3 regions of the Serratia marcescens subsp. marcescens ATCC 13880 genome follow, and region 3 is predicted to be linked to each of the others. Evidence: predicted binding sites of a transcription regulator. Region 3 holds the regulator's gene; each other region holds the start of a gene.

Region 1 (9,710 bases), 850 kb from region 3:
GATCGGCTTGCCGACCGCATCCTGCAGCACCGCCAGCGACGCGTCGTCCTCCAGGCCCAGACAGGCCGGCAGGAAGAGCGCCTCGGCCTCGCCCGCCAGCCGCCGCAGCTCCTCGGCCATCGGCGGCAGACTTTCCATCAAATCCAGAACCCGGGCGATGTTCACCGCGCGGAACTCGCTGGGGTTATTGCGCAATCTGTCCAGCGCCGGCATGTGCAGATAGGCTACCTCCGTCTCTACGCCGAGCTCGCGGCTCAAGGCGTCGGCGGCCATCTGCGGCTGGAAGTCGAGGAACCCTTCGATGCCGATCACCGCGATGCGCCGCCACGGCAGTTGGCCGGTCAGCGGCAGCGTCGGGATCGCCTGCGGGCTGAGCCAGGTGGCGCGGCGCGTGCCAAGCGGCGTAATGCGCAGATGGTTGTTGGCTCCCTCGCCCTGCAGGTGCAGCCCGCAGCGCTCCAGCAGCCGCTGTGCGGCGGCGGACAGCGCCGCCACCCGGCCGGGCCCAATCAGAGAATACGGATGCTGCGGCGCCTGTTGCGCCAGCTGCGGCAACGCCGCCAGCGGCATCTCGACCGGCGTGCCGTCCGGCAATCTCGCCAGCAGATCGAGCGAGCCGGAGGAGAAGTAGAGCGCGCTCTGGCCAGAACTGACCACCGCACAGCGTTTGCCCAGTTCGGCCACGGCAATGGCGCAGCTCAGGCCCGCCAGGCCGCCGCCAATCACCACTACGTCAAATCGCATCATCCGCCTCCTGCTCTTTGTCTGCCTGGGCCTCAAGCCCGCATAATCCCTGGTAAACCCAACTGGTAAATTCACTCTCGCGCAGCGCGTCGCCCCAGGCGATCGGCCGCACGCCTTTCCAGCGTTCGTTGAGGAACTGCGACAGCTGCGCGATGGATTGCTGCGGCGTGCTGACCTTGAAGCGCGTCAGCAGTCCGGCGGCGCGGCAGGCGCAGAGTTCCCCCTGGCAGGTGCCCATGCCGACGCGGGTGCGGCGACGCAGATCCACCAGGTTATTGACGGTCAGCGAATTGACCGCATAGCGCACTTCCCCGGCGGTCACCGCCTCGCATTCGCACACCAGGCTGGTGTCGAGCCGATCGGCCGCCGGCACCTGGCTGGCGCGATCGCCGTGCCGGTAGATCGCCGAGCCGCGAATGCTGGCGGGCAGTGAGACCACGCTGCGCGCCGTTTCCTCCGCCGACTGGCGGGATCCGGGCAACGCGTCCTGCGCGGTGGTGCACGGGCGGTTTACGCCAAGCTTTTCGCACACCTTGTCGGTGGCCCACTCCGCCATCAGACGATAGGTCATCAGCTTGCCGCCGGTGATGGTGATAAACCCTTCCAGCCCGTCGCGGCTGGCGTGATCGAGCAGCACGATGCCGCGGCTGACGTTGCGCCCGCTGGGATCGTCGTCGCTGGCCACCAGCGGCCGCACCCCGGCATAGGCGCGCAGAATGCGGGTCTGCGCCAGGGTGGGCGCCAGCAGCGCCCCTTCGCGGATCAGAATGTCCACCTCCTGCGGCGTCACCAGCATGTTATCGATTTGGTCGTAGTCGATATGGGTCGAGGTGGTGCCGATCAGCGAGATGGTGTCGCCCGGCACCAGGATGTCGGCGTCCGCCGGTTTGCGGCAACGGTTGATCACCATATTGTTGATGCGGTGACCGAGGATCAGCAGCGCCCCCTTGGCTGGGAACATGCGGATGCGCAAATCGGCGTATTCGGCGATCTGCTGGCCCCAGATGCCGGCGGCGTTGACCACCACCGGTGCGTGCAGCTCATAGCGCCGCTGATTCTGATGGTCGTAAACGCGCACGCCCGTCACCCGGTCGCCGCTGCGCAGCAGCCCCACCACCTGGTGGTAAGTCAGGATCTGCGCGCCGTGTTCGCGCGCGTCCAGCATGTTGGCGGCGGTCAGCCGGAAAGGATCGACGGTGCCGTCCGGCACCCGCACCGCGCCGATCAGCACCGGGTTAGCCGCCGGCTCCAGCCGCAGCGCCAGCTGCGGGTCGATCGCTTCGGCGTCGATATCGGCCTGGCGACAGGCGGCGATAAACTGTTGCTGATAGTCCAGCGAGTCTTGCGGCAGGGTGATGAACAGCCCATCGGTGCGTTCGATACAGTGATGCGCAATGCGTTTCAGGATGCGGTTTTCTTCGATGCACTCGCGCGCCGACTCGCCGTCGGTCACCGCATAGCGCGCGCCGCTGTGCAATAAACCGTGGTTGCGGCCGGTGGCGCCGGTAGCGATGTCGTGGCGCTCCAGCAAAATGCATCGCAGGCCGCGCCGCGCACAGTCGCGGGCAATGCCTGCGCCGGTGGCGCCGCCGCCGATGATGATCACATCCGTTTCGCCGCCGTCAAAATAGCTGCTCATGTCGCTCCCTCAGGATCGGTAGTTATGAGCCTATTGAGCCACGGTTATTGGGGTCTTTGTTTGATAAGGAACAATAACGAACATAAAACGAAATAAAAATGACCACAAAAAACCATCAATGTGATCATAATCACGATTTTTGGACGTTTTTCTATTTCATAACGTTAACGAATCGCTCAAAATCCGCCGTGGTTTCATGAAAGTGTAACAATTGCGCCATTCGTCACAGCGACACCAGGCGTATTTGATGACAATGGCGCTCGTTATGGAACACAAAAACACCACATTCGATATCCGCTCAATCATCAAATGAACGTAAAAGGTCATATTGATGTGATAACAGATAAAGCCATCGGAGGCGCTCATGTTGAGTATTTTTAAGCCGGCCGCACACATCGCCCGTGTGCCGAGCGATAAGGTAGATCCGCTCTACCGTAAGCTGCGCTGGCAAATTTTCCTGGGGATCTTCTTCGGTTACGCCGCCTACTATCTGGTGCGTAAGAACTTCACCCTGGCCATGCCTTACCTGATCGAACAAGGCTTCAGCCGCGGCGACCTCGGCTTCGCGCTGTCGGGCATCTCTATCGCCTACGGCTTCTCCAAATTCATCATGGGTTCGGTTTCCGACCGTTCCAACCCGCGAGTGTTCCTGCCTGCCGGCCTGATCCTGGCGGCGGCGGTGATGTTGTTCATGGGCTTCGTGCCGTGGGCCACCTCCAGCATCGCCATCATGTTCGTCCTGCTGTTCCTGTGCGGCTGGTTCCAGGGCATGGGTTGGCCGCCGTGCGGCCGCACCATGGTGCACTGGTGGTCGCAGAAAGAACGCGGCGGCATCGTCTCCATCTGGAACTGCGCCCACAACGTGGGTGGCGGCCTGCCGCCGCTGCTGTTCCTGCTGGGCATGGCCTGGTTCAACGACTGGCACGCGGCGCTGTACATGCCGGCCTTCGGCGCCATCCTGGTGGCCCTGATCGCCTTCGCCCTGATGCGCGATACCCCGCAATCCTGCGGCCTGCCGCCGATTGAAGAGTACAAAAACGACTACCCGGACGACTACAGCGAAAAAGACGAAGAAGAGCTGACCGCCAAGCAGATCTTCATGCAGTACATCCTGCCGAACAAGCTGTTGTGGTACATCGCGGTCGCCAACGTGTTCGTCTACCTGCTGCGTTACGGCATTCTGGACTGGTCGCCGACTTACCTGAAAGAAGTGAAGCACTTCGCGCTGGACAAGTCTTCCTGGGCTTACTTCCTGTACGAATACGCCGGTATCCCGGGCACCCTGCTGTGCGGCTGGATGTCGGACAAAGTGTTCAAAGGCAACCGCGGCGCCACCGGCGTGTTCTTCATGACGCTGGTGACCATCGCCACCGTGGTGTTCTGGATGAACCCGGCCGGTAACCCGACCGTAGACATGATCTGTATGCTGGTCATCGGCTTCCTGATCTACGGCCCGGTGATGCTGATCGGCCTGCACGCGCTGGAGCTGGCGCCGAAGAAAGCCGCCGGCACCGCCGCGGGCTTCACCGGCCTGTTCGGCTACCTGGGCGGCTCGGTCGCGGCCAGCGCCATCGTCGGCTACACCGTAGACTTCTTCGGTTGGGACGGCGGCTTCATGGTGATGATCGGCGGCGGCGTGCTGGCGGTTATCCTGCTGCTGCTGACCATGCTGAACGAGAAGAAACACCACGCGGAAATCGCAGCCGGCAAACGCGGCTAAGCGTCACACGACTTTTGCATGATTTAAAGGCCGCCCTGCGGCCTTTTTACTACCCTGCCCCCAACAACATGGAGAAAACGGAATGCGGACTCAAGTCAAAGCCCTGCTGACAGGGATCATTCTCGCCACCTCAATGGTCAGCGCCGCGCAGGCGGCGGACAAAGTGGTGATCGCCCACCGCGGCGCCAGCGGCTACCTGCCGGAACACACCCTGCCGGCGAAGGCGATGGCCTACGCGCAGGGCGCCGATTATCTCGAACAAGATCTGGTGATGACCAAGGACAACGAGCTGGTGGTGCTGCACGACCATTACCTCGATCGCGTCACCGACGTCGCCGAACGCTTCCCGGACCGCGCGCGTAAAGACGGCCGTTATTACGCCATCGACTTTACGCTGGCGGAGATCAAATCGCTGAAGTTCACCGAAGGCTTTGAAATCGAAAACGGCAAGAAGGTGCAGGGCTACCCTGGCCGCTTCCCGATGGGCAAATCCGACTTCCGCGTGCACACCTTCCAGGAGGAGATCGAGTTCGTGCAGGGTCTGAACCATTCGACCGGCAAGAACATCGGCATCTACCCTGAAATCAAGGCGCCGTGGTTCCACAAACAGGAAGGCAAAGACATCTCCAGCAAAGTGCTGGCGGTGCTCAAGCAGTACGGCTACACCGGCAAGAACGACAACGTCTACCTGCAGTGCTTCGACGCCAACGAGCTCAAACGCATCAAGAACGAGCTGGAGCCGAAGCTGGGCATGGATCTGAAGCTGGTGCAGCTGATCGCCTATAACGACTGGCAGGAAACCTACGAGCAGAAAGCCGACGGCAAGTGGGTGGAATACGACTACGACTGGATGTTCAAACCGGGCGCGATGAAGAAAATCGCTCAGTATGCCGACGGCATCGGGCCGGACTACCACATGCTGGTGGTGGCGGATCAATCCAAGCCGGGCCACATCGTGCTGACCGACATGGTGAAAGAAGCGCACGCCAGCAAGCTGGCGGTGCATCCGTTCACCATCCGCGCCGATGCGCTGCCGAAGTACGTGACCGACGTAAACCAGCTGTATGACGTGATTTACAACCAGGCCGGCGTCGACGGCGTGTTCACCGACTTCCCGGACAAGGGCGTGCAGTTCCTGCAGAAGCAGGGCCAGCACAAGTAATGCCAAGGGCGCCGCAAGGCGCCCTTATTATTTAAAGGTTATTTCAGAGGAACATCTTGCGCAGGTAGTGCGGCACCGCGTTATCGACGTTGGAGCCGATCACTTCCAGCTCCGGCAGCATGTCCTTCAGGCGCTGATGCGCGTCGCGCATGATGCAGCCCTTGCCGGCCATCGACAACATCTCCAGATCGTTCATGCCGTCGCCAAAAGCGATGCACTCTTGCAGCGTATAGCCGATGATCTTGGCCACTTCTTCCAGCGCATGCCCTTTCGACACGCCGCCCGCCATCACTTCCAGGCAGGTCGGGAACGAGAAGCTGACGTTGACCCGATCGCCCCAGCGCGCGTTGATGGCGTCTTCCACCTGCAGCAACCGCTCGTGATCTTCACAGGTGAAGTAAACCTTGCAGACGCCGTCAGTTTCCAGCAGGCCCGGCTCAAACAGCTGATATTTGAACACCGATTCCTGGAAGAACTCTTCCTGCTCCGGGCTTTCGCGGTTGGTAAACCAATCGTCGTTACGGTAGACGTTGGTGGTGATATCCGGATCGTCGTGCAGCATGCCGTACAGATCGCGGGCGATATCTCCGTCCAGGTTGTGGCTGAAAATCAGTTCGCCGGCGGTGTTGTGCACCCGTGCGCCGTTGGAAGTGATCATAAAGGCGCTGATCTCCAGGCTGTCGCGGATCTGCGCCACGTCGATATGGTGGCGGCCGGTAGCGAACACGAAATGCACGCCGCGCTGAGTCAGCAACTTCAGCGTTTCTTTAGCGTACGGCGACAGGGTATGGTCGGGAGACAGCAGCGTGCCATCTAAATCGGAAGCGACGACGTGATACATAGCGTTATGTTCTAACCTCTGATGGAGTTGTCGGCGGCAGCGCGCCGCCTAAGTGTTGAGCAAAGAAGCGCAGAATTGCGTTCAGTGCTTCGGCGCGCAGCGCGTCCCGCTCGAACAGGATCTCATGGCGTGCGCCGTTGATAACCCACGGGAGCCCCCCTTCGCAAGGGCGCCCCGCGTCTGACAGAGCCTGACAAAAAGCCTGGTGCGAACGGTTGTCGACTACCCGTTCTTCACCGGCCTGCAAAAGCAACAGCGGCGTGGTGATCTCCCCGGCCTGCGCGATAATCTGCCGGCCGGCGCGGATGCTCTCCCGCACCCAATGGTAGGTCGGCCCGCCCACCTGCAGCTCGGGGTAATCGGCATAATAGCGCAGGCTGCGACGGTAACGCTCGCGGCTATGGGTCAACACGTTGACCACATAGGGCAACGGACGCCACTGGCCGGTGCCCACCGCGTAATAATCGCGGATCGCCGGGCGGGTCTCCGCCCAGTCGAGAATGCGATCGGCCAGCCAACCCGGCATCGGCAACCGGATGCCGAACATCGGCGCGCAAAACGCCGCCGCGTCGAACGCCTGCGGCCGGCGCTGCAGGAACTGCGCCAGGATCGCGCCGCCCATCGAATGCGCCAGCGCGAAGCGCTGCCGATAACCGCGCGATTCGACCTCGCGCAGCCACAGCTGCTCGAAATCGTCCACGTAGTCGGCGAAGTTTACCACATGACCGCGGTGCGTATCCGCCAGTAAACGCCCGGAACGCCCCTGGCCGCGATGATCGACGATCACCACGTCGTAGCCGCAGTGGAACAGATCGTAGGCCACCTCGGGGTATTTCACATAGCTTTCGATGCGGCCGGGGCTGACCACCACCACGCGCTGATGCCGCGCGGAACTGAAGCGCACAAAGCGGATCGGCACGCCGTCCACGCCGCTGAATTCGCCTTCTTCGCGCTGCCGCCAGAAATCCAGCAGCGGCCCGGTGGCGAAGGCAGCGAACTGCGTTTCACGCGTTAACCAGTCATCGGAGCTGAGAGTGAACGAGGTCATCGAGAGCGTTTTCCCTGTGGGGCCGGCGGAAAAATGTGACCGCTGGCACAAGAAATCATACTAGCGTATTGTGATTCAATTCTTACAAAAACGGCGCCGCCTCGGCGCATTGTGGCACAAAACGACACTTTCAGGGAGCCGAAGCACCATGACCTTGGACTGGTGGTTAACCTATCTGCTGACCACGCTTATCCTGAGCCTCTCCCCCGGTTCAGGCGCCATCAATACCATGAGCACCGGCATCAGCCACGGCTATCGCGGCGCCGCCGCGTCGATCGCCGGGCTGCAGGTCGGGTTGAGCGCGCACATCGTGCTGGTGGGCATCGGCCTCGGCGCGCTGATATCGCAATCGCTGCTGGCGTTCGAGCTGCTGAAATGGCTGGGCGCCGCCTACCTGGTGTGGCTCGGCATCCAGCAATGGCGCGCCGCCGGGGCGCTGGATCTGCATGCGCTGGCGGGCAGCATGCCGCGCCGCCGTCTGTTCCGCCGCGCGGTGCTGGTCAACCTGACCAACCCGAAAAGCATCGTGTTCCTCGCCGCGCTGTTCCCGCAGTTCATCTTGCCCAATCAGCCCCAGGCTGAGCAGTATCTGGTGCTCGGCGTCACCACCGTGGTGGTGGATATTCTGGTGATGATCGGTTACGCCACCCTGGCGACGCGCATCGCCGGCTGGCTGAGAACGCCGCGCCAGATGCAGCTGCTCAACCGACTGTTCGGTTCGCTGTTCATTCTGGTGGCGGGGCTGCTGGCGACCGCCCGCAAAGCCTGACAGAAAAGGCCGGGCATCGCTGCTCGGCCTTGGGCATTTCACTGCGGTTAGCGGGTAAATATCAGATGTAACCCGAAGCCGGTAAACAGCACACCCGCCACCCCGTCTATCCACTTGGCCAACCGCTGATAGCCGCGGCGCATCGCCGGCAGCGCAAACACCACCGCCACCAGGCTGAACCAGACGAAGGTCTCGGCGACGATCAGCAAGAACAGCCCCCAGCGCGCTCCGGCGCCGACGCTGTCGCCGACGAACAGCGAGAACACGCTGCCGAAATAGATCACCGCTTTCGGGTTGGACAAATTGGTCAGGAAGCCGCGAATAAAGCTGCGCCCGGCCTTCGGCAACGCCACCTGGGCCTCCGCCGCCGGCTGCGCTTGCTGCGCCCGCGCGGAACGCAGCAGTTGCCACCCCATCCAGCACAGGTAAATGCCGCCGCCAACCATGATGATCTGATGCAACCAGGCCATCTTCTGCAGGATCAGATGCAGCCCCATCAACGCCACGCCGGCCCATACCACGATGCCGAGCGAAATGCCGACCACGCCCATCATCGCCTCGCGGCGCGAGCGGCTGGCGGCGGTTTGCGACACGAAAAAGAAGTCCGGCCCCGGGCTCATCAGCGCAATCAGATGCACCAGCGCCACGGTGAGAAACAGCATCAGCATGATATATCGCCCTCAGTCTTCGTCATTGTCGAGATGGTCGCGGATCATCGCCATAAAGGGCGCGCCGAAACGCTCCAGTTTGCGCTGGCCGACGCCGTTGACGCTCAGCAGATCGCCGGCCTTGATCGGCATCTGTTCGGCCATTTCCAGCAGCGTGGCGTCGTTGAACACCACGTAAGGCGGAATGTTTTCTTCGTCGGCGATCGATTTGCGCAGTTTGCGCAGCTTGGCGAACAGCTTGCGATCGTAATTGCCGCCGTAGGATTTCTGGTTGGCGCTGCTGCGCGACTTCAGGCTCTGAATACGCGGCACCGCCAGCTGCAGCGCCACCTCGCCGCGCAACACCGGACGCGCCGCCTCGGTCAATTGCAGCGCTGAGTGCATGGCGATGTTCTGGGTGATAAAGCCCAGGTGGATCAGCTGACGCAGCACGCTGGTCCAGTGTTCGGTGGTCTGATCGCGGCCGATGCCGTACACCGGCAGCTTGTCGTGACCGTATTCGCGAATGCGCTGGTTGTTGGAGCCGCGCAGCACTTCCACGATGTACCCGAGGCCAAAGCGCTGGCCGACGCGGTACACGCAGGACAGCGCCTTGCGCGCGTCCTCCAGCCCGTCGTAGCGCTTGGGCGGATCGAGGCAGATATCGCAGTTGCCGCAGTTCTCGTGCTTGCCTTCGCCGAAGTAGTTGAGCAACACCAGGCGGCGGCAGGTTTGCGCCTCGGCGAACGCCCCCATGGCGTTCAGCTTGTGGCGCTCGATGTCCAGCTGTTGCCCGGCGGGTTTTTCCTCCAGACAGCGGCGCAGCCAGGCCATGTCGGCCGGATCGTACAGCAGGATGGCTTCGGCCGGCAGGCCGTCGCGCCCGGCGCGGCCGGTCTCCTGATAATAGGATTCGATATTGCGCGGGATGTCGAAATGCACCACGAAGCGCACGTTGGGTTTGTTGATGCCCATGCCGAAGGCGACGGTGGCCACCACCACCTGCAGATCGTCACGCTGGAACGCTTCCTGCACCTGGGCGCGGCGCTCGTTGTCCAGCCCGGCGTGGTAGGCGCCGACGCTCAGCCCGCGGCTTTGCAGGCGCGCGGCGGTGTCTTCCACCTTGGCGCGGCTGTTGCA
Region 2 (9,710 bases), 1.1 Mb from region 3:
TGCCGTTACCGCCAGCCGATGACGAAGAGCTGAAGAAAACGCCTTGGGATTACCTGTATGAACCCGATCCAAAAGTGCTGCTTGATACCTTGCTGCGCCGCTATGTGGAGTCGCAGGTTTATCAGGGCGTCGTGGAAAACCTGGCCAGCGAGCAGGCCGCACGAATGGTCGCGATGAAAGCCGCAACCGATAACGGCGGTAGCCTGATCAAAGAGCTGCAGTTGGTATACAACAAGGCGCGTCAGGCCAGCATCACTCAGGAACTCACCGAGATCGTTTCGGGAGCCTCCGCGGTTTAAGCTAGGTTTACGAATTACGTAGAGGATTCAAGATGGCTACTGGAAAGATTATCCAGGTAATCGGCGCCGTGGTGGACGTCGAGTTCCCTCAGGATGCCGTACCGAAAGTGTACGACGCCCTTGAGGTAGAAAACGGCACCGAAAAACTGGTGTTGGAAGTTCAGCAACAGCTGGGCGGTGGCGTGGTTCGCTGTATCGCAATGGGGACCTCCGACGGTCTGCGTCGCGGTCTGAAAGTGAACAACCTGGACCACCCGATTGAAGTGCCGGTGGGTAAAGCTACCCTGGGTCGTATCATGAACGTATTGGGTCAACCGATCGACATGAAAGGCGACATCGGCGAAGAAGAGCGTTGGGCGATTCACCGCGCGGCGCCAAGCTACGAAGAGCTGTCAAGCTCTCAGGAACTGCTGGAAACCGGTATCAAGGTAATGGACCTGATTTGTCCGTTCGCCAAGGGCGGTAAAGTCGGTCTGTTCGGCGGTGCGGGCGTAGGTAAAACCGTAAACATGATGGAGCTGATCCGTAACATCGCGATCGAGCACTCCGGTTATTCCGTGTTTGCGGGCGTGGGCGAGCGTACTCGTGAGGGTAACGACTTCTACCACGAAATGACCGACTCCAACGTTCTGGACAAAGTATCCCTGGTTTACGGCCAGATGAACGAGCCACCAGGTAACCGTCTGCGCGTTGCGCTGACCGGTCTGACCATGGCGGAGAAATTCCGTGACGAAGGCCGTGACGTTCTGCTGTTCGTTGACAACATCTACCGTTACACCCTGGCCGGTACCGAAGTGTCCGCACTTCTGGGCCGTATGCCATCCGCGGTAGGTTATCAGCCAACGCTGGCGGAAGAGATGGGCGTTCTGCAAGAACGTATCACCTCGACCAAGACCGGTTCCATCACTTCCGTACAGGCCGTTTACGTTCCTGCGGATGACTTGACTGACCCGTCTCCAGCCACCACCTTTGCGCACTTGGACGCAACCGTGGTACTGAGCCGTAACATCGCTTCTCTGGGTATCTACCCGGCCGTTGACCCGCTGGATTCCACCAGCCGTCAGCTGGATCCGCTGGTCGTTGGCCAGGAGCACTACGACGTAGCGCGTGGCGTGCAGTCCATTCTGCAACGCTACCAGGAACTGAAAGATATCATCGCGATCCTGGGTATGGACGAGCTGTCTGAAGAAGACAAGCTGGTCGTATCCCGTGCGCGTAAGATCCAACGCTTCCTGTCTCAGCCGTTCTTCGTGGCAGAAGTCTTCACCGGTTCTCCGGGCAAGTTCGTATCGCTGAAAGACACCATCCGTGGTTTCAAAGGCATTATGGACGGCGACTATGACCACCTGCCGGAGCAGGCGTTCTACATGGTTGGCACCATTGAAGAAGCAGTGGAAAAAGCCAAGAAACTGTAACGCCTTGAGAGGAGGGTGATATGGCTATGACTTACCATCTGGATGTAGTCAGCGCGGAAAAACAGATGTTTTCCGGCCTGGTGCAGAAGATCCAGGTGACAGGCAGCGAAGGTGAACTGGGGATCTTCCCTGGCCATGCGCCGCTGCTGACTGCCATCAAGCCTGGCATGGTGCGTATTGTTAAGCAGCACGGTGAAGAAGAGTTCATCTACCTGTCCGGCGGCATCCTCGAGGTGCAGCCGAGCGTGGTTACCGTGCTGGCGGACACTGCTATCCGTGGTACTGACCTCGACGAAGCGAGAGCGTTGGAAGCTAAGCGTAAAGCTGAAGAACACATTCGCAGCTCTCATGGCGATGTCGACTATGCTCAGGCATCCGCTGAACTGGCGAAAGCGATCGCAAAACTGCGCGTTATCGAGCTCACCAGAAAAGCGATGTAATGTTTGGGTGCCCTGCACCCAACTTTAAGAAAGCGGCCTATAGGGTCGCTTTTTTTTTACTTTAAAATAAGCATTTCAGCCCGGCGTACAGAGTGGTGTATAACCCCTGATATCGGGAAAGAAACGTCGCCGATCGCCGACAGTTTTTTCGTCCCGGCGTCGAATTGGCCGCGATAGCGGCAGGCCAAGGCCCGCGCGGCCTGCGCCGGGTTCGTGCAGAGAAATATGTAGTAATATCGCCGCTAAACGGTTTTACTTTCGTCTATCAAAATGGAGTTATCAGGTTGCTTATGTCGAACAGCGCAATGAGCGTGGTTATCCTCGCCGCGGGCAAGGGAACACGCATGTATTCCGATCTTCCCAAGGTCTTACATCCGTTGGCCGGCAAGCCGATGGTGCAACACGTCATTGATGCCGCGATGAAACTGGGCGCGCAACATGTACACCTGGTATACGGCCACGGCGGCGATCTGCTGAAAAGCACGCTGACCGAGGGCGCGCTGAACTGGGTGCTGCAGGCCGAGCAACTGGGCACTGGCCATGCGATGCAGCAGGCGGCGCCGCATTTTGCCGACGATGAAGACGTATTGATGCTGTATGGCGACGTGCCGTTGATCTCCGTGGATACGCTGCAGCGCCTGTTGGCGGCCAAGCCGCAGGGCGGCATTGGCCTGCTGACGGTCAAGCTGGACGACCCGAGCGGCTATGGCCGCATCGTGCGCGAGCAGGGTGACGTGGTGGGCATCGTCGAACACAAGGACGCCAGCGAAGCGCAGCGTCAGATCAATGAGATCAATACCGGCATCCTGGTGGCGAATGGGCGCGATCTGAAGCGCTGGCTGGGGATGTTGAATAACGATAACGCACAGGGTGAGTTTTACATCACCGATATCATTGCGTTGGCGCATGCCGACGGCAAGAAAATCGAAGCCGTGCACCCATCGCGTTTGAGCGAAGTGGAAGGCGTGAACAACCGTCTGCAGCTGGCGACCCTGGAGCGCGTGTTCCAGTCGGAACAGTCTGAAAAGCTGCTGCTGGCCGGCGTAATGCTGTTGGATCCGGCGCGTTTCGACCTGCGTGGTGAACTTGTTCACGGCCGCGACATCACTATTGATGTGAATGTGATTATCGAAGGTCACGTCAAGCTGGGCGACCGGGTGAAAATCGGCGCCGGCTGCGTGCTAAAAAACTGCGTGATCGGTGATGACTGCGAGATCAGCCCTTACAGCGTACTGGAAGACAGCGTGCTGGAAGCAGACTGCACGGTGGGGCCGTTCGCCCGCTTGCGCCCAGGCGCGGAGCTGGCGGCAGGGGCTCACGTCGGCAACTTCGTGGAAATGAAAAAGGCGCGCCTGGGCAAAGGCTCCAAGGCCGGTCACCTCAGCTACCTGGGCGATGCTGAAATCGGCGATGACGTGAATATCGGCGCCGGCACCATCACCTGCAACTACGATGGCGCCAACAAGCACAAGACGCTGATCGGCGATGGCGTGTTCGTCGGTTCCGATACTCAGCTGGTGGCGCCGGTGTCGGTCGGTAAAGGCTCCACCATTGCCGCCGGCACCACGGTGACGCGAGATATCGCCGAAAACGAACTGGTCCTGAGCCGCGTCAAGCAGGTGCACATTCAGGGCTGGCAGCGCCCGGTGAAGAAGAAGCCATAGTGTGTTTTGCGTTGGGCTCTATTCACGAGCCCAATACAAAACATAATAACCCCACCATCTACAGGCTCGGGGACGCACGGTAAAACCGGCAAAAATCAGGTCAAGGCATCGAAAACGTCCACGAAGGACGTTCATTAGGAATACAACTGATGTGTGGAATTGTAGGCGCAGTAGCGCAACGTGATATCGCAGAAATTCTGTTGGAAGGTTTACGCCGTCTCGAGTACCGCGGTTATGACTCCGCCGGTCTGGCGGTGGTCGATGAAAAAGGTAACGTCAGTCGCCTGCGTCGCGTTGGCAAGGTACAAAAGCTGGCCGAAGCGGCGGAACAAACCGATCTGCACGGCGGTACCGGCATCGCTCACACCCGTTGGGCTACGCACGGTGAACCGACCGAAGCGAACGCGCACCCGCATGTTTCCGACTACATTACCGTGGTGCATAACGGCATCATCGAAAACCACGAGCCGCTGCGCGAACTGCTGATTGAACGCGGTTACCGTTTCAGCTCTGAAACCGATACCGAAGTGATTGCGCACCTGGTGCACTGGGAACAACTGCAAGGCGGTACGCTGCTGGAAGTGGTTCAGCGCGTGATCCCGCAGCTGCGCGGCGCTTATGGCACCGTGGTGATGGACAGCCGCGATCCGAGCGTGCTGGTCGCGGCGCGTTCCGGCAGCCCGCTGGTTATCGGCCGCGGCGTTGGGGAAAACTTCATCGCTTCCGATCAGCTGGCGCTGCTGCCGGTCACCCGCCGCTTCATCTTCCTGGAAGAGGGTGACGTGGTGGAAGTGACTCGCCGCACCGTCAACATTTTCGACAAACAGGGCAACGCCATCGAGCGCCCTGAGATCGAATCCCAGGTGCAGTATGACGCCGGCGACAAGGGCGCTTACCGCCACTACATGCAAAAAGAGATTTACGAACAGCCGCTGGCGCTGAAAAACACTCTGGAAGGGCGTTTCAGTCATGGCCAAATCAACCTGAGTGAGCTGGGGCCGCACGCCGACGAGCTGCTCGCCAAGGTGCAGCACGTGCAGATTATCGCCTGTGGCACTTCTTACCACTCCGGTATGGTGGCGCGTTACTGGTTCGAAGCGCTGGCCGGTGTGCCGTGCGATGTCGAGATCGCGTCCGAATTCCGTTACCGCAAATCGGCGGTGCGTCCGGGCAGCCTGATCATCACTCTGTCGCAGTCCGGCGAAACCGCCGACACTCTGGCGGCGCTGCGCCTGTCCAAGGAGCTGGGTTATCTCGGTTCGCTGGCCGTTTGTAACGTTGCCGGCTCTTCGCTGGTGCGTGAATCCGATCTGGCGTTGATGACCAAAGCGGGCACGGAAATCGGCGTAGCCTCGACCAAAGCCTTCACCACGCAGCTCACCGTGCTGTTGATGCTGGTGGCGCGCCTGGGCCGTCTGAAAGGCATGGCGGAAAGCGTGGAGCACGAGATCGTGCATGGTCTGCAGGCGTTGCCGGCGCGTATCGAGCAGATGCTGTCGATGGATAAAGAGATCGAAGCGCTGGCGGAAGGCTTCTCCGACAAGCACCATGCGCTGTTCCTCGGCCGTGGCGATCAGTATCCGATCGCCATGGAAGGGGCGCTGAAGCTGAAAGAGATCTCCTATATTCACGCCGAAGCTTATGCGGCGGGCGAGTTGAAACACGGCCCGCTGGCGCTGATCGACGCCGATATGCCGGTGATTGTGGTGGCGCCGAACAACGAACTGCTGGAAAAGCTGAAGTCCAACATTGAAGAAGTGCGCGCGCGCGGCGGCCAGCTGTACGTGTTCGCCGATCAGGACGCCGGCTTCGTCAGCAGCGAAGGCATGACCATCATTCCTCTGCCGCACGTCGAGGAAATCGTCGCGCCGATCTTCTACACCGTGCCGTTGCAGCTGCTGTCTTACCATGTGGCGCTAATCAAAGGCACCGACGTTGACCAGCCGCGCAACCTGGCGAAGTCTGTCACCGTAGAGTAATTTGCCGCAGGTAAACTGCAAAAGCCGGCCTTAGCGCCGGCTTTTTTCATGAGTGACCTTAAAGATGACAGCGCTGCCGTTTCGGTGATAAACGTTGTCATATTCAAGCGGATAGGCCGCGCCAAGCCGGTTTTTTATTGCTTGGGAAATGTGCTGTTTCACGGCTAACCTTATGATTTAAATACAAACAAACACTCATTAAATGCACTGTAATATAACTGTCATATTGCGTACATTTTTCTGTCACCAAACTGTCCTATTTTCCCTCCTGCAGCAATACTTACTCTGATTAAAACGACTCGAAGTCGATTTTAAGTATCCCATTAGGAGGGATTATGAAACTGATGCGTACCACCGTCGCCAGTATTGTGGCAGCGACCTTCTCCCTGACCGCCGTGTCCGCGTTCGCTGCTGCCAGCCTGACCGGTGCAGGTGCGACATTCCCCGCTCCGGTTTACGCCAAGTGGGCAGATTCTTATCAGAAAGAAACCGGCAACAAAGTTAACTATCAGGGCATCGGCTCCTCTGGCGGCGTAAAGCAAATCGTGGCCAACACCGTTGACTTTGGCGCTTCCGACGCCCCGCTGTCTGACGACAAGCTGGCGGCCGACGGCCTGTTCCAGTTCCCGACCGTGATCGGCGGCGTGGTGCTGGCGGTGAATATTCCGGGCATCAAATCCGGCGAACTGACGCTGGACGGCAAAACCCTGGGCGATATCTACCTGGGCAACGTCAAAAAGTGGAACGATCCGGCTATCACCAAGCTGAACCCAGGCGTGAAACTGCCTGACCAAAACATCGCCGTAGTGCGCCGCGCCGACGGTTCCGGCACTTCGTTCGTGTTCACCAGCTACCTGTCCAAAGCCAATGCGCAGTGGAAAGAAAAGATTGGCGCCGGTTCTACCGTTAACTGGCCGACCGGTCTGGGCGGTAAAGGCAACGACGGCATCGCCGCCTTCGTTCAGCGTCTGCCAGGCTCTATCGGCTACGTAGAATACGCTTACGCCAAGCAGAACAACCTGGCTTACACCAAGCTGGTGTCCGCCGACGGCAAACCGGTCAGCCCGACCGAAGAGAGCTTCAGCAACGCCGCCAAGGGTGCGGATTGGAGCAAAACCTTTGCTCAGGATCTGACTGACCAGAAAGGCGACAACGTGTGGCCAATCACCTCCACCACCTTCATCCTGGTGCACAAAGAGCAGAAAAACCCTGCTCAGGGCGCCGAAGTGCTGAAGTTCTTCGACTGGGCCTACAAAACCGGTGCAAAACAAGCTAACGAGCTGGATTACGCCACCCTGCCGGCAGAAGTGGTTGAGCAGGTGCGTGCGGCCTGGAAAACCAACGTAAAAGACAGTTCAGGTAAAGCGCTGTACTAACAACGCAGGGGCGCGGGTTCGCCGCGCCCCACACAGTTCTTCAGGCTCCGATCCCGGTTGGGGCTGCCAGGGTTCAAACAGAGAGTAATCTATGGCTGAGTACAAGCCGACCATCAAAGCACCGGGCAAAAACGGTGACATCATTTTCAGCGCGCTGGTGAGACTGGCTGCGCTGATTACCCTATTGTTGCTGGGCGGCATCATCGTTTCGCTGATCTTCGCCTCCTGGCCAAGCATGCAGAAATTCGGCTTTGCGTTCCTGTGGACCAAAGAGTGGGACGCGCCGGCGGAGCAGTTCGGCGCGCTGGTGCCGATCTACGGCACCGTGGTCACCTCGCTTATCGCGTTGATCATCGCCGTGCCGGTGAGCTTCGGCATCGCGCTGTTCCTGACCGAACTGGCGCCGAACTGGCTGAAGCGGCCGCTGGGCATCGCCATTGAGCTGCTGGCGGCCATTCCGAGCATCGTCTACGGCATGTGGGGACTGTTCGTGTTCGCCCCGCTGTTCGCCGAATACTTCCAGACGCCGGTGGGCGACGTGCTGTCGGGCATTCCAATCGTTGGCGAGCTGTTCTCCGGCCCAGCCTTCGGCATCGGCATCCTGGCCGCCGGGGTGATCCTGGCGATCATGATCATTCCTTACATCGCCGCAGTGATGCGCGACGTGTTCGAACAGACCCCGGTGATGATGAAAGAGTCGGCCTACGGCATCGGCTGCACCACCTGGGAAGTCATCTGGCGCATCGTGCTGCCGTTCACCAAAAACGGCGTCATCGGCGGGGTGATGCTGGGCCTGGGCCGTGCGCTGGGGGAGACCATGGCGGTGACCTTTATCATCGGCAACACTTACCAGCTCGACAGCGCTTCGCTATACATGCCGGGCAACAGCATCACCTCGGCGCTGGCCAACGAATTCGCTGAAGCCGAGTCCGGCGTGCACACTGCCGCGTTGATGGAGCTGGGCCTGATTCTGTTTGTTATCACCTTTATCGTGCTGGCGCTGTCGAAACTGATGATCATGCGTCTGGCCAAGAATGAGGGGCGTTAACATGGCGACGATGGATATGCAAAACGCAGTCGTTCTGGCGGAAAGCCGCCGCAAAATGCAGGCCTGGCGCCGGCAGAAAAATCGCCTCGCGCTGTTCCTGTCGATGGCGACCATGGCGTTCGGGCTGTTCTGGCTGATCTGGATCCTGATCGCCACCGTCACCAAAGGCTTCGACGGCATGTCGCTGGCGCTGTTCACCGAGATGACCCCGCCGCCGAACACCGCGGGCGGCGGCTTGGCCAACGCCATCGCTGGCAGCGGCCTGTTGATCCTGTGGGCGACCCTCTTCGGTACGCCGCTGGGCATCATGGCCGGCATCTACCTGGCGGAATACGGCCGTAAATCCTGGCTGGCGGAAGTGATCCGCTTTATCAACGACATCCTGCTGTCCGCACCGTCGATCGTGGTGGGCCTGTTCGTTTACACCATCGTGGTGGCGAAGATGGAACACTTTTCCGGTTGGGCCGGCATCGTGGCGCTGGCGTTGCTGCAGGTGCCGATCGTCATTCGCACCACCGAGAACATGCTGAAGCTGGTGCCGGATACGCTGCGCGAGGCCGCCTATGCCCTGGGCACGCCGAAATGGCGCATGATTTCCGCCATCACGCTGAAGGCGTCGGTGTCCGGCATCATCACCGGCGTGCTGCTGGCGATTGCGCGCATCGCGGGGGAAACCGCGCCGCTGCTGTTCACCTCGCTGTCGAACCAGTTCTGGAGCACCGACCTGATGCAGCCGATCGCCAACCTGCCGGTGACCATCTTCAAATTCGCCATGAGCCCGTTCGCCGAATGGCAACAGTTGGCCTGGGCCGGGGTGCTGTTGATCACCCTGTGCGTACTGTTACTGAATATCCTGGCGCGCGTAATTTTCGCCAAGAAAAAGCATTCGTAAAATTTTGAGCACCGCTTTGGCGGCGCTGATGAAAAGAGAGAAGTCTTGATGAGTATGGTTACTGACGCTTCCAGCAGCAAAATTCAGGTACGCGATCTGAACTTCTACTACGGCAAATTCCATGCGCTGAAGAACATCACGCTGGATATCGCCAAGAACAAGGTCACCGCGTTTATCGGCCCATCCGGCTGCGGCAAATCCACCCTGCTGCGCACCTTTAACAAGATGTACCAGCTGTACCCGGAACAGCGTGCGGAAGGCGGCATTCTGCTGGACGGCCAGAACATCCTGACCGACAACTCGGATATCGCGTTGCTGCGCGCCAAGGTCGGCATGGTGTTCCAGAAGCCGACGCCGTTCCCGATGTCGATTTACGACAACATCGCTTTCGGCGTTCGCCTGTTTGAAAAGCTGTCGCGCGCCGATATGGACGAGCGCGTACAGTGGGCGCTGACCAAGGCCGCGTTGTGGAACGAAACCAAGGACAAGCTGCACCAGAGCGGCTACAGCCTCTCCGGCGGCCAGCAGCAGCGTCTGTGCATCGCCCGCGGCATCGCCATTCGTCCGGAAGTGCTGTTGCTGGATGAGCCTTGCTCG
Region 3 (9,710 bases):
ATTGCTGTTGCAGGTTGTCGTAACGGGCTCGCAGCTCGACGCCTTGTTTTTGCAATGCTTCGGTCTGGACTTTCATTTGCTCCAGACGTTGCGCGGTTTCTGACAGTTTTACCTCTTGGTATTGTTCTACCGCCGGGTGCTCGCATGAGCCGCACAGCGGGCAGGGGGCGCCGGGTTGCAAACGGGCGCGCTCGGCCTCCAGACCCACGATCCGTTGTTCCAGCGCATAGGTTTTTTCAACATCGGCCTGGTGGGCTTTCTGCTGCTTAAATTGCTGACGGATGAGTTCTAGCTGTGGTTCCAACTGGGTAAGTTCATGTTGGCCGCTGTTTAGCTCTTGCCGCTGCTGTTCCAGCCGTTTAACGATTTGCTGCGACAAAGAAGATAGAGTAAACAGCTGCTGGCGTGTTGGGCGCAGATCCGCCAGGGCGCTCAGGCGTTGGCGCAGCGGAGCCAACGGCGTTTGCGCCTCCAGCGCCTGTTGCTGTTGCTGTTGAACGGCCAGTGCTTCGGTCAGCGCGTTCAACTGCTGTTGATGCTGTGCGGCCTGCGTCGTCAGTTGGCTGCGCTGGGCGGTGAGCTGCTCCAGCGCGGTCTGCTGCTGGGCGCATTGCTGCGCGGCGGCATCGCCGGCCTGTCGCCGCTCGGCCTGTGTCGACTGCAGTTGGGCTATTTGATGGTCGAGCGGGGCCACCTGGTCATCGATCAACTGTTGCTGTTGCCGCATATGCTCGGCATGGGCTTGCTGCGCCAGACGGGTTTTTTCCACCGCCTGCTGCAGCGGCGCCAGCTGCGCCGAGTGCTGTTCCTGTTGTTGCGTCAGCTGGGCTGCCTGCTGTTGTATCGTCTGCAGCTCGGCGCGGCAACGATCGCGTTCGCCGCGCAGCGGCCGCAATTTCTCGGCCGGCTCGCTGAGCGCCAGCCGCTTCAGCTGTGGGGCGGCCTCCGCCTGCTCGCGCTGGGCGGTGTCCAGCCGCAATTGCCCCTCGCTTTGCTGTTGCCGGAGGCGTTGCCATTGCTGCAGCCAGCTCAGCGCCTGTTGCTGCCGCTGGGTTTGCTCGCCGAGGGCGATTTCCTGCGCGCTCAGCGCCGTCAGCTGTTCGGTCAGAGACTGGCGCTGCTCGTCGTTCAGCAGTTCGATGCCGCTGGCGCGTTGATGCAACGCATCCAGGTCGGTTTTGGCCTGCTTGTGCGACTCGAACACCTGTTCGGACAACCGCCCGTAGATTTCGGTGCCGGTCAGCTCTTCCAGCAGTTCGGCGCGATCGTTGGCGTCGGCGTTGAGGAACGCGGCGAACTGCCCCTGAGACAGCATCATCGATTTGGTGAAGCGGCCAAAGTCCAGCCCGGTGATGGCGGCGGTAAGCTCCAGCTTGTCGCGCACCTTGTCCGCCAGGATCTTGCCGTCCTCGCGGCGCGCCAGTTCGACCTTCGGCGCCTGCAGATTGCCGTCCGGCGCGTTTTTGGCGCGGCGCTGGCTCCAGAAGGCGCGATAGCCGACGCCCTTGACCTCGAATTCGACCTCCGCCAGCGATTCGGCGGTGTGGCGGGTCATCAGTTCATTCTGGCTCGGCGTGACGTTGAGGCGCGGCGTTTGGTGGTACAGCGCCAGGCAGATGGCGTCCAGCAGGGTGGTTTTGCCCGCGCCGGTCGGGCCGGTAATGGCGAACAGGCCGTTGCTGGCGAACGGCTCGGCGGTGAAGTCAATTTTCCATTCGCCCTGCAGCGAGTTGAGGTTTTTTAAGCGCAGGCTGAGGATCTTCATGGGTTGGTCTCCTCGGCGTTCTGCTGCACCGCCTCGACCACCTGGCGGAACAGTTGGTGCATCCGCCGTTGGCGCGCTTCGGGCATGTCGGCCTCCTGTGTCAGACGCCGTTCGAACACTTCGTTGACGCTCAGCTCGTTCAGCGTTTCTTTATCCTGCTGCGCGATCGCCTGGCGGCGCTGCTCTTTACTGCGCCGCAGCAGCACCACTTCCACCGGCAGCTCATCCGCCATCAGCTGGATGCGGCGCTGGATGTCGCTGAGGTAGTCCTGCGTCGCCACTTCGATATCCAGCCACACCGGCAGCTCGCCGGCATAGTCGGCAAATTGCCGCAGCTGCCGTTCGATCTCGGCCAGATCGCCTTTGATCAGTTGCATGGGCTGAAACTGCGGGATCGTTAACGCGTCTACCCGCTGCAAAGCGCCGTCGGCGAAATCGACCAGGAAGACGCTTTTGGCTTTGCCCAGCTCATCGAAACTGAGCGGGATCGGTGAGCCGCTATAGCGAATATGCTCCGATTTGGCGACGTTCTGCGCGCGGTGAATGTGGCCGAGCGCGATATAGTCGGCGGGCGGGAAGGCCTGCGCCGGGAAGGCGTCGAGGGTGCCGATATAGATGTCGCGCACCGAGTCGGAGGTGGTGACGCCGACGGTGGTCAGGTGGCCGGTGGCGACGATCGGCAGCGGTAGGCCCAGCTGGTCGCGGCGCTCGCAGGCCGCCTGATACAGCGCTTGGTAATGTTCGGCGATGGCTTCCTGCAGCGCCTGCTGTTTCTGCGCGCCGGATTCGCCGGCGCGGCTGGTGAGCAGGTCGCGCGGCCGCAGGAACGGGATGGCGCACAGCACCGCGCCCGGCTGGCCGTCGCGTTGGTTAAGCACCACGATCTGCTGTTCCGGGGCGCCCTGCGCGCTGGCGATCACCGTGGTGTTCAGGCAGGAGAGCAGTTCACGCGATTCGTTCAGCGTTGCGACCGAATCGTGGTTGCCGCCCAGCACTACCAACTGGCAGCCGGTGCGCTGCAGTTCCACCACGAAGCGGTTGTACAGCTCGCGGGCATAGCTGGGCGGCGAGCCGGTATCGAACAGATCCCCGGCGACGATCAGCGCATCCACCTGCTGCTGTTCGATCTGTTCGATCAGCCAGTTCAGAAAAGCCTGGTGCTCGGCGGCGCGGCTTTTGGTGAAAAAGTACTGGCCAAGGTGCCAGTCAGAGGTGTGGATCAGGCGCATGACACTCCCGGATGTGAAGATAATGGCGATGATTATAAAGGCCGCGGCGGCGGCTGTCCCGGCGCAATGATGATGACAACCGGATGATTTTTCTTTACTGCGGGAAATAATCGCTATGCTTACTGCCTATAACAGCCGGTTTTTTTCATAAAAGTGTCACAAAACTGACGCATAATGGCGCCCGAAAAGTCGCTAACACATTGGCAGGATTGACGATGGCAAGACGCATACTGGTGGTGGAAGACGAAGCGCCGATCCGTGAGATGGTGTGCTTTGTGTTGGAACAGAATGGTTACCAACCGTTGGAAGCCGAGGATTATGACAGCGCCGTGACGCGTCTGTCTGAGCCGTTCCCTGATTTGGTGTTGCTTGACTGGATGTTGCCCGGCGGTTCCGGCATTCAGTTTATCAAACATATGAAGCGCGAAGCGCTGACCCGCGATATCCCGGTGATGATGCTGACCGCGCGCGGCGAAGAAGAAGACCGGGTGCGCGGCCTGGAAGTGGGGGCGGATGATTACATCACCAAGCCGTTCTCGCCCAAGGAGCTGGTGGCGCGCATCAAAGCGGTCATGCGCCGCATTTCGCCGATGGCGGTGGAAGAAGTGATTGAAATGCAAGGGTTGAGTCTGGATCCGTCCTCCCATCGCGTAATGGCGAACGATCAGGCGCTGGACATGGGGCCGACAGAGTTCAAGCTGCTGCACTTCTTTATGACCCACCCGGAGCGGGTTTATAGCCGCGAGCAGTTGCTTAATCACGTCTGGGGCACTAACGTTTATGTGGAAGACCGTACCGTTGACGTGCATATCCGTCGGCTCCGCAAGGCGTTAGAAACCAGTGGGCATGATAAAATGGTTCAAACCGTTCGGGGCACCGGCTACCGGTTCTCAACGCGCTACTGATCGCGCCGCGCTGGAGAATATGCCGTGTTAGAACGTCTGTCGTGGAAGAGGCTGGCTCTGGAGCTGGCTCTTTTCTGTCTGCCCGCCTTACTGCTGGGGCTGATTTTCGGTTATCTGCCCTGGTTCCTGCTGGCCTCCGCGCTGGCTGCGCTGGTGTGGAATTTCTACAACCAGCTCAAACTCTCCCATTGGCTGTGGATCGACCGCAGCATGACGCCGCCGCCCGGCCGCTGGAGCTGGGAGCCGCTGTTCTATGGCCTGTATCAGATGCAGCAGCGCAACCGCCGCCGCCGGCGCGAGCTGGCGCTGCTGATCAAGCGCTTTCGCAGCGGGGCCGAATCGCTGCCTGACGCGGTGGTGATGACCACCGTCGAAGGCAATATCTTCTGGTGCAACGGGCTGGCGCAGCATCTGCTCGGCTTTCGCTGGCCGGAAGACAACGGCCAGCACATCCTTAACCTGCTGCGGTATCCGGAATTCAGCCACTATCTGCAACAACAGGAGTTTTCGCGCCCGCTGACGCTGCAGCTGAACAACGAACACTACGTCGAATTCCGCGTGATGCCGTATTCTGAAGGGCAACTGCTGATGGTGGCGCGCGACGTCACCCAGATGCGCCAGTTGGAGGGCGCGCGGCGCAACTTCTTCGCCAACGTCAGTCATGAACTGCGCACGCCGCTGACGGTGCTGCAGGGCTATCTGGAGATGATGGGCGACGAAGAGCAGGATGGCTCGCTGCGCAGCAAGGCGCTTAGCACCATGCAAGAGCAGACCCGCCGGATGGACGGGCTGGTCAAGCAGTTGCTGACGCTGTCGCGCATCGAGGCGGCGCCCAATGTCGACATGAACGAGCGGGTGGATATTCCGCTGATGCTGCGGGTGTTGCAGCGCGAGGCGCAATCGCTGAGCGGCGGCAATCACGAGATCACCTTCCGGGTGAACGAACAGCTCAACGTGTTCGGCAATGAAGATCAGTTGCGCAGCGCGGTGTCTAACCTGGTGTACAACGCGGTCAACCACACGCCGAAGGGCACCCATATCGAAGTCAGCTGGCAGCAGACGGCGCACGGCGCGCAATTCCAGGTCAGCGACAACGGGCCGGGCATCGCCGCCGAGCATCTGCCGCGCCTGACAGAGCGTTTTTATCGCGTCGACAAGGCCCGTTCGCGCCAGACCGGCGGCAGCGGGCTGGGGCTGGCGATCGTCAAGCACGCGCTCAGCCATCACGACGCGCGGCTGGAGATCCTCAGCGAACCGGGGATCGGCACCCGCTTTATCTTTACCTTGCCCAATCGGTTGATTGTTCCCGCCGCTTTATCAGAGAATGCGGTGAAAAATTAACGCGAGACACCGGTATGACCCGAATTACCCGAGGGCTGTTGCTTTGCCTGGCGCTGCTGGCCGGACGCGGCGCGCTGGCGCAGCCTGACGGCATGTTGGCGGGCAACCTGTCCAGCGTCGGCTCCGACACGCTGGCGAATTTGATGGCGCTGTGGGCGCAGGATTTCAGCCAGCATTATCCCAACGTCAACCTGCAGATCCAGGCCGCCGGTTCGTCGACCGCGCCGACCGCGTTGGCGGCGGGCGCCGCGCAACTGGGCCCGATGAGCCGGCCGATGAAGGCGGCCGAGGTTTCGGCGTTCGAACACCGTTACGGTTATGCGCCCCTGGCGGTGCCGGTAGCGGTGGATGCGCTGGTGGTGTTGGTGCATCAGGACAATCCGCTGCGCGGCCTTAACCTGCAGCAGCTCGATCGCATTTTCTCCGCCACCCGGCGCTGCGGTGAAAGCCAGCCGCTGACGCGCTGGGGCGAGCTGGGGCTGCGCGGCGACTGGGCGACACGCTCGCTGCAACGCTTCGGCCGCAACTCGGCGTCCGGCACCTACGGCTATTTCAAACTGCGCGCGCTGTGCGGCGGCGATTTCATGCCGCGCGTCAATGAGCTGCCTGGTTCGGCTTCGGTGGTGCAGGCGGTGGCCGGTTCGCTCAACGGCATCGGCTACGCCAGCATCGGTTTTCGCGCCAGCGGCGTGCGGCTGCTGCCGCTGGCGGAGTCGGGAGAAGACTATGTCGCGCCTACCGCCGCCAACGTGCGCAACGATCGCTACCCGCTGTCGCGCTATCTGTATATCTACATCAACAAAGCCCCCAATCAACCGCTGGAGCCGCTGACCGCCGCGTTCCTCGATCGCGTGCTGTCGACACCAGGGCAAAGCCTGGTCAACCACGACGGCTATCTGCCGCTGCCGCCGGCCGCCCTGCAGAAGACTCGTCAGGCGCTCGGGTTGCCACCGCTCGCGCCGGCCACGGCGCAATAAGCGACAAAAATCGGCGTAATTTTCGCCTTTTTTCACGGCAAAACGGAGCTTATACCACGCGAAAACCGGGCATTTATTGGCGTTTTCGCGCGGTAAAGCGATATATGCTTCACGTTTCGTGAATTCATTGTTCAAAAATGATACAAATCATGTAGTGTATATTTATTGATAGCCAATATGATCGACTGGTGGCTAAAGTTTATATGGTCGATAGCTCTGCTTTTCGCCGTGCGTCTTGCCTTGAAGCGCTATAAACGTTTACCTTAGCCTTCGTTGTCGGATTAAACCTCCATTTTTATAACTCCTAAAATTTTGCCCATCTTCATGAGCGGCCACTTTCGAATAGGGACATAAACGCCGGATCGACTGCGTTTAGGGTGCTTATTAGGCGCTGCGACGATCGGGCATGCCGGCAACCGGGTGGGGCGTTTCGCCACCACGCTATCGGACAATTTTTTTTCATTTGAACAGGCAACACGACATCGTATGAGTCATCGTTTAACGTCAAAAGATATCCTGGCACTGGGCTTCATGACCTTTGCCTTATTCGTTGGGGCCGGGAACATCATCTTCCCGCCGATGGTCGGCTTGCAGTCCGGTGAACACGTCTGGATCGCTGCGCTGGGCTTCCTGCTCACCGCCGTGGGCCTGCCGGTCATCACCGTCATCGCGCTGGCGCGCGTCGGCGGCGGCATCGACGCCCTCAGTTCGCCGATCGGCCGCGGCGCCGGCCTGCTGCTGGCGACCGTCTGCTACCTGGCCGTCGGCCCGCTGTTCGCCACGCCGCGCACCGCCACCGTGTCCTTTGAGGTGGGCATCGCCCCGCTGACCGGCGACGGCGCCATGCCGCTGTTCATCTACAGTCTGGTGTACTTCACGCTGGTGATCGGCATCTCCCTGTATCCGGGCCGTCTGCTCGATACCGTCGGCCACGTGCTGGCGCCGCTGAAGATCGTCGCGCTGGCCGTACTGGGCATCGCCGCGCTGCTGTGGCCTGCCGGCGCGCCTATCCCGGCGACGGCGGCTTATCAGAGCGTGCCTTTCTCCTCCGGCTTCGTTAACGGCTATCTGACCATGGATACGCTGGGCGCGCTGGTATTCGGCATCGTTATCGTCAACGCGGCGCGCTCGCGCGGCGTGAAAGACGCCGGTCTATTGACCCGTTACACCATTCTGGCCGGTTTGATCGCCGGCGTGGGCCTGACGCTGGTTTATCTGAGCCTGTTCAAGCTGGGCTCCGGCAGCGGCGCGCTGGTGCCTGACGCCACCAACGGCGCGGTGATCCTGCACGCTTACGTTCAGAACACCTTCGGCGGCCTCGGCAGCTTCTTCCTGGCGGCGCTGATCTTCATCGCCTGCATGGTGACCGCGGTGGGCCTGACCTGCGCCTGCGCCGAGTTCTTCGCGCAATACCTGCCGTTCTCTTACAAGACGCTGGTGTTTATCCTGGGCCTGTTCTCGATGGTGGTGTCCAACCTCGGCCTGAGCCACCTGATCCAGATCTCCATTCCGGTGCTGACCGCGATTTATCCGCCGTGCATCGTGCTGGTGGTGCTGAGCTTCACCCTGCGTTGGTGGCACAGCGCGCCGCGCATCATCGCGCCGGTGATGCTTGTCAGCCTGTTGTTTGGTATTCTTGACGCGGTGAAAGCGTCCAGCTTCCAGCAGCTGCTGCCGGCCTGGTCCACTCACCTGCCGCTGGCGGAGCAGGGGTTGGCATGGTTGCCGCCTTCGCTGCTGATGTTGGCGCTGGTCGCGATTTATGATCGGGTGTGCACGCGTTCCCAAGTGACCGCGCACTGATAATCCCCCGGCTAAATCCAGGGCCACGGACATGTCCGTGGCTTTTTTTCGTTTAAAACTATGGGTCATTTTCATGCAACAACAGTCACCCACCACTGCCTCCGACAATAAGCTGAAACGCGGCCTCAGCACGCGTCATATCCGCTTTATGGCGCTGGGGTCGGCCATCGGCACCGGGTTGTTCTACGGCTCGGCGGACGCCATCAAAATGGCCGGCCCGAGCGTGCTGCTGGCTTACCTGATCGGCGGCATCGTGGCCTTTATCATCATGCGCGCACTGGGGGAGATGTCGGTCAACAACCCGCAGGCCAGCTCATTTTCCCGCTACGCGCAGGACTACCTCGGCCCGATGGCGGGTTACATCACCGGCTGGACTTACTGCTTTGAGATCCTGATCGTCGCCATCGCCGACGTGACCGCCTTCGGCATCTATATGGGGGTCTGGTTCCCGGAAGTGCCGCACTGGATCTGGGTGCTGAGCGTGGTGCTGATCATCGGCGCCATCAACCTGATGAGCGTCAAGGTATTCGGCGAGCTGGAGTTCTGGTTCTCGTTCTTCAAGGTCGCCACCATCATCATCATGATCGCGGCCGGCATCGGCATCATCATCTGGGGTATCGGCAACGGCGGGCAACCGACCGGCATTCATAACCTGTGGTCGAACGGCGGCTTCTTCAGCAACGGCGTTATCGGCATGATCCTGTCGCTGCAGCTGGTGATGTTCGCTTACGGCGGCATTGAAATCATCGGCATCACCGCCGGCGAAGCCAAAGATCCGAAAAAATCGATTCCCAAAGCCATCAACTCGGTGCCGTGGCGCATTCTGGTGTTCTACGTCGGCACGCTGTTTGTCATCATGTCGATCTACCCGTGGAACCAGGTGGGCACCAACGGCAGCCCGTTCGTGCTGACCTTCCAGCATATGGGCATCACCGTGGCGGCGGGCATCCTCAACTTCGTGGTGATCACCGCTTCGCTGTCGGCGATCAACAGCGACGTGTTCGGCGTCGGCCGCATGCTGCATGGCATGGCCGAGCAGGGGCACGCGCCGAAGATGTTCAGCAAGGTGTCGAAACGCGGCATTCCCTGGGTGACGGTGGTGGTGATGATGCTGGCGCTGCTGCTGGCGGTATACCTCAACTACATCATGCCGGAGAGCGTGTTCCTGGTGATCGCCTCCCTGGCGACCTTCGCCACCGTGTGGGTGTGGATCATGATCCTGTTCTCGCAAATCGCCTTCCGCCGCAGCCTGAGCAAAGAGCAGGTGAAGCAGCTGGCGTTCCCGCTGCGCGGCGGGGTGTTCACCTCGGTGGTGGCGATCGTGTTCCTGGTGTTCATCATCGGCCTGATCGGTTACTTCCCGACCACGCGCGTCTCGCTGTACGCCGGCCTGGTCTGGGTGGTGTTGCTGCTGGCGGGGTACTGGTTCAAGGTCAACCATCAGAAAAAACGCGCGCCGTTGGCGACGCAGCAAGACTAAATGGAAAAACACCGGCTGAGGCCGGTGTTTTTTTAGGGTTTATCTTCCGCTTCCTCCTCCCCGGCGGCGCGCGCTTCGATGCGCATGCCGCCGTCGTTCAGCCGTTCCTCCTCTTCCTCGCCGGCGCAGCGCGCCAGCACTTCGCGAATGTCCTGCAGGTTGCTGCTGAGGGCGCTCAGCGAAGGTTGCAGATTGCGGGGCATGCGGCTT

The links. The regulator PhoB, encoded in region 3, activates phosphate uptake and scavenging genes when phosphate is short. The targets are predictions, from matches to a motif close to CTGTCATAAAACTGNCNNAT.
Region 1: glpT (glycerol-3-phosphate transporter) is a predicted target of PhoB. The motif match lies at 2,575-2,594, and genes of this name have one in related genera.
Region 2: pstS (phosphate ABC transporter substrate-binding protein PstS) is a predicted target of PhoB. The motif match lies at 6,038-6,057, and genes of this name have one in related genera.

Annotation. Positions count from the first base shown of each region.
Region 1 is NZ_CP071238.1:191,839-201,548, reverse strand. Features, by position in the region: gene glpB (glycerol-3-phosphate dehydrogenase subunit GlpB) at 1-744, opposite strand, end outside; gene glpA (anaerobic glycerol-3-phosphate dehydrogenase subunit A) at 734-2,383, opposite strand; gene glpT (glycerol-3-phosphate transporter) at 2,748-4,103, shown strand; gene glpQ (glycerophosphodiester phosphodiesterase) at 4,186-5,265, shown strand; gene yigL (sugar/pyridoxal phosphate phosphatase YigL) at 5,309-6,106, opposite strand; gene pldB (lysophospholipase L2) at 6,111-7,154, opposite strand; gene rhtB (homoserine/homoserine lactone efflux protein) at 7,303-7,923, shown strand; gene rhtC (threonine export protein RhtC) at 7,971-8,591, opposite strand; gene recQ (ATP-dependent DNA helicase RecQ) at 8,604-9,710, opposite strand, start outside.
Region 2 is NZ_CP071238.1:5,090,640-5,100,349, forward strand. Features, by position in the region: gene atpG (F0F1 ATP synthase subunit gamma) at 1-299, shown strand, start outside; gene atpD (F0F1 ATP synthase subunit beta) at 332-1,714, shown strand; gene J0F90_RS24310 (F0F1 ATP synthase subunit epsilon) at 1,735-2,154, shown strand; gene glmU (bifunctional UDP-N-acetylglucosamine diphosphorylase/glucosamine-1-phosphate N-acetyltransferase GlmU) at 2,445-3,818, shown strand; gene glmS (glutamine--fructose-6-phosphate transaminase (isomerizing)) at 3,968-5,797, shown strand; gene pstS (phosphate ABC transporter substrate-binding protein PstS) at 6,133-7,173, shown strand; gene pstC (phosphate ABC transporter permease PstC) at 7,265-8,221, shown strand; gene pstA (phosphate ABC transporter permease PstA) at 8,223-9,113, shown strand; gene pstB (phosphate ABC transporter ATP-binding protein PstB) at 9,168-9,710, shown strand, end outside.
Region 3 is NZ_CP071238.1:1,039,273-1,048,982, forward strand. Features, by position in the region: gene sbcC (exonuclease subunit SbcC) at 1-1,765, opposite strand, end outside; gene sbcD (exonuclease subunit SbcD) at 1,762-2,994, opposite strand; gene phoB (phosphate response regulator transcription factor PhoB) at 3,210-3,899, shown strand; gene phoR (phosphate regulon sensor histidine kinase PhoR) at 3,924-5,240, shown strand; gene J0F90_RS04875 (PstS family phosphate ABC transporter substrate-binding protein) at 5,255-6,217, shown strand; gene brnQ (branched-chain amino acid transport system II carrier protein) at 6,704-8,020, shown strand; gene proY (proline-specific permease ProY) at 8,094-9,500, shown strand; gene J0F90_RS04890 (hypothetical protein) at 9,533-9,710, opposite strand, start outside.